DNA from 3 places in the Mesorhizobium sp. C268A genome. Region 2 is predicted to be linked to each of the others. Evidence: predicted binding sites of a transcription regulator. Region 2 holds the regulator's gene; each other region holds the start of a gene.
The links. The regulator LexA, encoded in region 2, represses DNA repair genes until DNA is damaged. The targets are predictions, from matches to a motif close to TGTTCNNNNTGTGTTCNG.
Positions count from the first base shown of each region.

Region 1 (2,267 bases), on a different contig from region 2:
CCGCGGCGGCCCGCGGCGCGCGGCGGCTGGGTGTAGACGGCTGCTATCTCGTGCCCGGCCTCGGCAATCGAGCGCAGCACCGGCACCGAAAACTCCGGCGTGCCCATGAAGATGACGCGAAGCGGCATCTTCCCTATCCCACCAGCTTGCCCGGCGCCTTGTCCTTGGCGAGCTTCTTGAACTTCTTGACCACCATGTCGCGCTTCAGCTTCGAGATGTGGTCGATGAACAGCACACCGTTGAGATGGTCGATCTCGTGCTGCAGGCAGGTCGCCATCAGGCCTTCGGCCTCGATCTCCTGCAGCTTGCCGTCGCGGTCGAGATATTTCACGCGCACCGAGGCGGGACGCTCGACCTCGGCGTAATAGTCCGGGATCGACAGGCAGCCTTCCTCGTAGACCGAGCGAGCGTCGGCGCTTTCGAGGATTTCGGGATTGATGAAGACATGCGGCGCCGGCGGCTCGTCTTCCTTGGCGAGGTCGATGACCAGCATGCGCAGCGGCTCGCCGATCTGGATTGCGGCCAAGCCGATGCCCGGCGCATCATACATCGTCGCCAGCATGTCGTCGGCCAGTTTGCGCAAAGGCGCGTCGACGCGTTCGACCGGTTTGGAAACCTGGCGCAGGATAGGATCGGGAAGGATGATGAGCGGCTTGATCGACATGGCGCCCTCACCTAAAACGTCGCAGGAGAAGCGTCAACCGGTGCGAATCGGTCTCGTTCACGTTTTGATCTGTGCCAGGTCTGCGAATCGGCTATGCTGGCGGGATGAACGACCTGAGCACCATCCTTTCCGAACCCGTTGCCCGGCTTGGCGCCACGACGATCACGCTCGGCCATGCACTGGCCCTCGGTGCGCTGGTGTTTCTCGGCCTGTTCCTGGCGCTTGTCGTGGCGCTGTGGCGATCGGCCAAGGCGCGCACCATCGCCGCGGCGGAAGCCGCCGACCACGCCCGCGACGCCGAGGCGCGGATGGCCGGCATTTTGCAAAGCCAGGCCGAGATGCAGGGCCGCATGGGCGCCATCGCCGACGTGTTCGGCGCAAGGCAGGCCGAACTCAACCAGTCGATCGGCCAGCGCCTCGACGCCATGACCGGCAGGCTCGGTCAAACCATGACCGAACAGACCAAATCGACGCATGAGAGCCTCGCCAAACTGCAGGAACGGCTGGCGGTCATCGACACCGCGCAAGGCAACATCCAGTCGCTGGCCGGCCAGGTCGTGCAATTGCAGGCGATCCTGTCCAACAAGCAGACGCGCGGCGCCTTCGGCCAGTCGCGCATGGAGGCGATCGTCGCCGACGGCCTTCCGATGGGCGCCTACGAGTTCCAGGCAACGCTGTCAAACGGCAGCCGTCCCGACTGCCTGGTCAGGATGCCGAACGGTGCGCCGCAGCTTGCCATCGACGCCAAGTTTCCGCTGGAAGCCTGGAACGCCATCCGCGCCGCCGATGGCGCCGAACAACAGAAGATCGCGGCCCAGGCTTTCCGCCGCGACATCGAAATTCACGTCCGCGATATCTCGGAAAAATACCTGATCCAGGGCGAGACGCAGGACACCGCCTTCATGTTCGTGCCGTCGGAATCGGTGTTCGCCGAAATCCACGAGAATTTCGACGCCGTGGTCCAGAAGGCGCACCGGGCGCGTGTCATCATCGTCTCACCGTCGCTTTTGATGCTGTCGATCCAGGTCATCCAGGCCATCCTCAAGGACGCCCGCATGCGCGAACAGGCGCATCTGATCCAGGGCGAGGTGATCCGGCTGATGGAGGACGTCGCGCGTGTCGACGAACGCGTGCGCCGGCTGCAGACGCATTTTGGCCAGTCGGCCAAGGATATCGACGAGATACTGGTGTCGACCTCGAAGGTGACCAAGCGCGGCCAAAAGATCGAAGCGCTGGAGTTTGGCGAAAGCGAAGCCGAAGTGCGCGGTGGCGGACCCGCCAAGGCCGAAGCCGGGGTGCGGGTGGCGGATTCCAAGACGGGGCAGCTCAGGCTACGTGTCGTCGAAGGCGACGATTAAAGTCTTTGTTTTGATGCATGTCGTTGTCCCAGAACCGCGGCACACTTCTGGGCGCCATGCATTAGACCGTAGCCACGATCACGTGCGCCTGGATCTTGGCCGCAACCTCGCCGCTGCCGTGTCTGGCTGCAATCACGGACGCGGCGTGATCGGTTGCGGCTTCCAGTTTTCCTCTAGCCTCGATTTCGTTGCGAAGCGGAGTTCCCTGGCAATAGGCAACCGCCGGAAGGCGCGGCGAGGAGGCA
Region 1 covers NZ_JAMYVX010000001.1:3,339,842-3,342,108, forward strand. The annotation lists gene fmt (methionyl-tRNA formyltransferase) at 1-128, opposite strand, end outside; gene def (peptide deformylase) at 134-664, opposite strand; gene NKL06_RS16155 (DNA recombination protein RmuC) at 769-2,022, shown strand; gene NKL06_RS16160 (class I SAM-dependent methyltransferase) at 2,084-2,267, opposite strand, start outside.
Region 1: a site for LexA is predicted at 719-736, ahead of NKL06_RS16155 (DNA recombination protein RmuC). Genes of this name have one in related genera too.

Region 2 (2,267 bases):
GCACTGGCGATGCCGTTCGGCGCCGACGGGCCGTTCCTCTATGTGATGGGCAAGGGTCTGATGGCGATGATCGCTATATCGGCCTGGATTTCCGAGCGCTCGCCGGTCGACGCCGTCGGGCTGATCTCCATCCGCTCGGTGCTGTTGGTGGCAGTCGCCCTCGTCATCGCCACCATGGCCACCACCTGGCTCAGGCTGGCGGCCGTGCCTTTCGCGCTGGCCGGCCTGTTGACGGTGCCGCAGGTGCTTACGCCCGACGTGCTCATATCCGAGGACGCACATTTGGTGGCCATGCAGATCGGTGGCGGCGAACTCGCCCTCAACCGCGAACGCTCCAACGAATTCACCACGGACAATTGGAAACGGGCGCTGCGGGCCGAAACCATTATCCCGCCCGAGATTTTCGAGGCAACAGATACGCGGTTCGATCTCGATCCGCTCGATCTGCCGCCCGGCTCGCCCTTCTATTGCACCGGCGATCTCTGTATCGCTCGACACCCTTCCGGAGCCATTGTAGCTCTTGCGAAAGACCGCAAGACGGCGCGGCCGGCCTGTGCCTTCGCGAGCCTGATCGTCATCGATGACGCCACCGCCTACAATCCGTGCCGCGACCCGCTGGTCCTGGTCGTGACGAAGAAACAGCTGGCCCGCGACGGCAGCGCCGCCGTCTTCTTCGATCCGCAATCGGCAGCGGCAGCGCCAACCATCCGGTTCGCCGTCGACAAGCCGTATCGCCCCTGGCACGAGCAACGCCGCTTCTCCCGCGACGCGCGCGGCCTGCCGCCTTACAACCAGCGTGAAAAGTACAAACCCAAGCCGGCTCAGTAGCGCCGGATCAATCCGACAAGCTTGCCCTGCACCTTCACCCTGTCCGGTCCAAAAATGCGGGTCTCGTAGGCCGGGTTGGCGGCTTCCAGGGCGATCGAGGCGCCCTTGCGGCGGAAGCGTTTCAGGGTCGCTTCCTCATCGTCGACCAACGCCACCACGATCTCGCCGGGGCTGGCTGTGTCGGCATTGCGGATGATGACCGTGTCGCCATCGAAAATGCCGGCCTCGATCATCGAATCGCCCTTGACCTCGAGCGCGTAGTGTTCACCGCCCATGATCATGTCGGGCGGCACCGAGATCGAATGGGTCTGATGCTGGATGGCGTCGATCGGCACACCGGCAGCAATGCGTCCCATCACCGGGATCGACACCGCCGAAACGGCGTCGTCATTGCCGGCCGACATCGAACGCGACGGCGAGCCCGGCTTGATCTGGCGGCCGATACCGCCTTGGCCCATCGCGCCTTGTCCTTGGCCGCCTTGCCCTTGGCCGGTTTGACCAAGACTGCCCTGAATGACGCTCGGCGAAAACTTCCTCGCCGCATTGAGGCCTGGTGCGATCGAGTCGGGCAGCCGCAGCACTTCCAGCGCGCGCGCCCGGTTCGGCAGCCGGCGAATGAAACCGCGCTCCTCAAGCGCCGTGATCAGGCGGTGGATGCCGGACTTGGAGGCGAGGTCAAGCGCTTCCTTCATCTCATCGAAGGACGGCGGGATTCCGCTCTCCTTCAGGCGTTCATGGATGAACATCAGAAGCTCATGTTGTTTGCGCGTCAGCATCGCGGCCCCCAGGGGTTCTGAAACCAGAATCAGAAAAAACAAACCCAGAACAAACACTATCTGTTCCAGTTGTGTTCCGCAACCTTTTAAAGTTTAATGAATGTGTTGACGTTTTGTTCAGCGTGACGTTCGGCACCGCGAGCGGCGCTCGTAGTCGTTGGCCGGCAACGGGGTGAAACGAAGACAAAGTGCCCTGCGTCGTCGGCTACGATCGCCGCTTCCTTTTCGGACGGGGCTGCGCAGCATCCGCGCCGGGTTCACTCTGGGCATAGACCTGCAGCGTGTAGCCGATGTGAGCGGTCATCAGAGTTTTCGCACGTTCGACGTCGCGATCGAGGGCCGCTTCCATCAGGGCGGTATGGTGTTCGATCGCCACGGCGTCGCGCAGGGCCGCCACGGCCTTCCGGTGGCCATCCGTGCGGCCGGCGGCGGCGCGCAGCGTCGGGGCCAGACCCAGAAAGCGGTGATGGCGATGCAATTGGTCGGAAATCGTCGCATTGAAGCGCAGCAGCCAGCTGGATGTCGCGGCACTGAGCAGCGCCGCATGGAAGGCATCGTGTTTTTCGTACCACGCGTCGACCGCATCATCCGATGGATCGTCGAGAACAGACCCGCACCGTGAGAGACGATAGTGGGCGGCAACGACCGCGTCTTCCCACTCAC
Region 2 covers NZ_JAMYVX010000003.1:1,099,058-1,101,324, reverse strand. The annotation lists partial or broken gene NKL06_RS32200 (ComEC/Rec2 family competence protein) at 1-828, shown strand, start outside; gene lexA (transcriptional repressor LexA) at 822-1,604, opposite strand; gene NKL06_RS32190 (GntR family transcriptional regulator) at 1,810-2,267, opposite strand, start outside.

Region 3 (2,267 bases), on a different contig from region 2:
GGTCGGCCTGCTCAGGCAGACCGGAAATGCAGCGCTATCTTCGGGTGCGGCGTAAGCATTGGCCTGGCCGTCGCGGCGGCCCTCAAAGCTCCTTTTCCGCCAGTTCGCGGAAGGCATCGGGAACCGAGCGCCGGGCTTCCAGCGCCACGGCGCCATAGCCGACAGCCTCTCTGCCAAAGCGCTGGCGGATCTTGTCGATGGCGCGGTCGGCGCCAAAGCGCGCCAGGCCTTGCCTGCTGCCGGGTCGCTGCTTTTCATCGGCAAGCCCGAGCGGCAGCTCCAGCTGCAGCTCGGCACTTTCTTCCAGCTGCGACACCGAGATCGCCAGCAGCGAGATGGTCTTCTCCCGAGGGTTGGCGGCCAGCACGCCGCGCACCAGCTCCCCGGCGATTTCGGCCAGCATCGCGGTTGCCGAAATCGGCTGATCGAGCGTCAGCGAGCGTGTGACGGCGTGCAGATCGGCGAAACGCACGCGCACCGTCACCGTGCGCCCGGGCCGTGATTTCGCCCTGAGCCGGCTGGCGACCCGGTCTGCCAGATGCAGCAGGACGGGTCCGAAGATACGCGCCTCGGCCGGCCGTCTGCCAAGCGCCGACTGCGCGCCGGCGGAATGCGACCGCCTGTGGGTTTCGAGCTTTCGCGGGTCGCGGTTCCATGCCAGCGACGCCAGCTTTTCGCCGGCGGCGGGCCCGAGCAACCTTCGCAGCGCCCCACTATGCGTCTTTGCCAACTGGCCGATGGTCTCGATGCCGATCTCGGCCAGCCGCGCCTTGGTCGCCGGGCCGACGCCCCACATCAGCCCGACCGGCAGATCATGCAGGAAGGCAAGTTCGGTGTCCGGATCGACCACCACCAGCCCGTCGGGCTTGGCCACCTGCGAGGCGATCTTGGCCAGATGCTTGGTGCGCGCCACGCCGATCGAGATCGGCAGGCCAAGCTCTGCCCGGACGCGCCGACGCACCGTGGCGGCGATCTCGGGCGGCGGCCCGAACAGATGCGTGCAGCCGGCGACGTCGGCAAAGGCTTCATCGATGGAAATCCGCTCGACCAACGGCGTGAAATCGTCGAGCACCTTGATGGCGGCATCGCCCAGCCGCTGATAGTCGGCGAAATGGCCGCCGACGAAAATCAGTCCGGGGCAAAGCTCGCGCGCGCGTCGTCCGGGCATGCCGCCGCGCACGCCGAAAACCCTGGCTTCGTAGGAGGCGGCAAGCACGACGCCGCCGCCGACGGCGATCGGCTTGCCCCTGAGCGCCGGGTCGAGCAGCTGCTCGACCGAGGCGTAGAAGGCGTCGAGATCCGCATGCAGGATGGTGGGTTCCATCCCGACCGTTCCCTTTGCGGCGTTGCAGCATTAGCCGCGTCTGTTGTGAGAGGCGTTTTTCCGAACAAATAGAGAACAAACAGGGCCTATTGTCAAGCGAAGCGGTTGCCGCCGGCCGGTCCGTTCCAGGTCGGGCCGTCGAGTGCTCCGCCTGGGCATCGGACCTGCGGAACATTGTCTCTCGCCTCAGCGTTCATATCCGCGACGGGACGCTGTTTTTGTGGAGGCCGGTATGGGCCAGTTCGAGATGATCGACCTCGTCAGCGTCGTTGACGCCTGCACGAGCGATCGCGTTGCCGGGCACTGCGTGTCAATGGCCAGGGCGGTAGAGGAGTTGCGAGTGCTGACCGGTGATTTCGTATCGCCGGACGAGACGGTGGCCAACGCGCTGTCGGCAGTGGCGCTGGGGCGCGGCTGCGCGGTGGTGTTCGACGAGCGAGCGGGCGCCGACATCTTGCTGGCGCCGTAGCGGGCGGCGCCGGGTTGTGGCAGCCAGAAGAGTCGAACAGCGTGCAAAAAGCTGTGCAGGCATGGCCCCATAAGCGGGGCGTGGAAAATTTCTGCGCGTGGGTGTATTCTCCAGGACGCAAGCGGTCGCAGACCGCATAGGGGGAGAAGTGACATGCCGAGGGTTTCGGAACTCTTTTTCAAAACTGCCATCTTGTTCCTGATGTTGGGGATTGCGGCCGGCCTGCAGATGGCGATCTCGGGCGACCACGCCGCTTTTCCGGCACACGCGCATATCAATCTGCTCGGTTGGGTGACGAGCGCCATCTTCGGCGGCTACTACGCGCTCAATCCGCAAAAGGCCGCGCGTCGCGTCGCCATGATCCACTACGGGCTCTACACTCTCGGCCTGGTGATCATGCTGCCGGCGCTGTATGTGATGCTGCAGGGAAACCCGGCGCTTGAACCGATCGTCGCCGGCGGCTCGCTCATTATC
Region 3 covers NZ_JAMYVX010000001.1:912,470-914,736, reverse strand. The annotation lists gene NKL06_RS04675 (LysR family transcriptional regulator) at 1-55, shown strand, start outside; gene dinB (DNA polymerase IV) at 83-1,324, opposite strand; gene NKL06_RS04665 (hypothetical protein) at 1,557-1,793, shown strand; gene NKL06_RS04660 (heme-copper oxidase family protein) at 1,947-2,267, shown strand, end outside.
Region 3: a site for LexA is predicted at 1,385-1,402, ahead of dinB (DNA polymerase IV). Genes of this name have one in related genera too.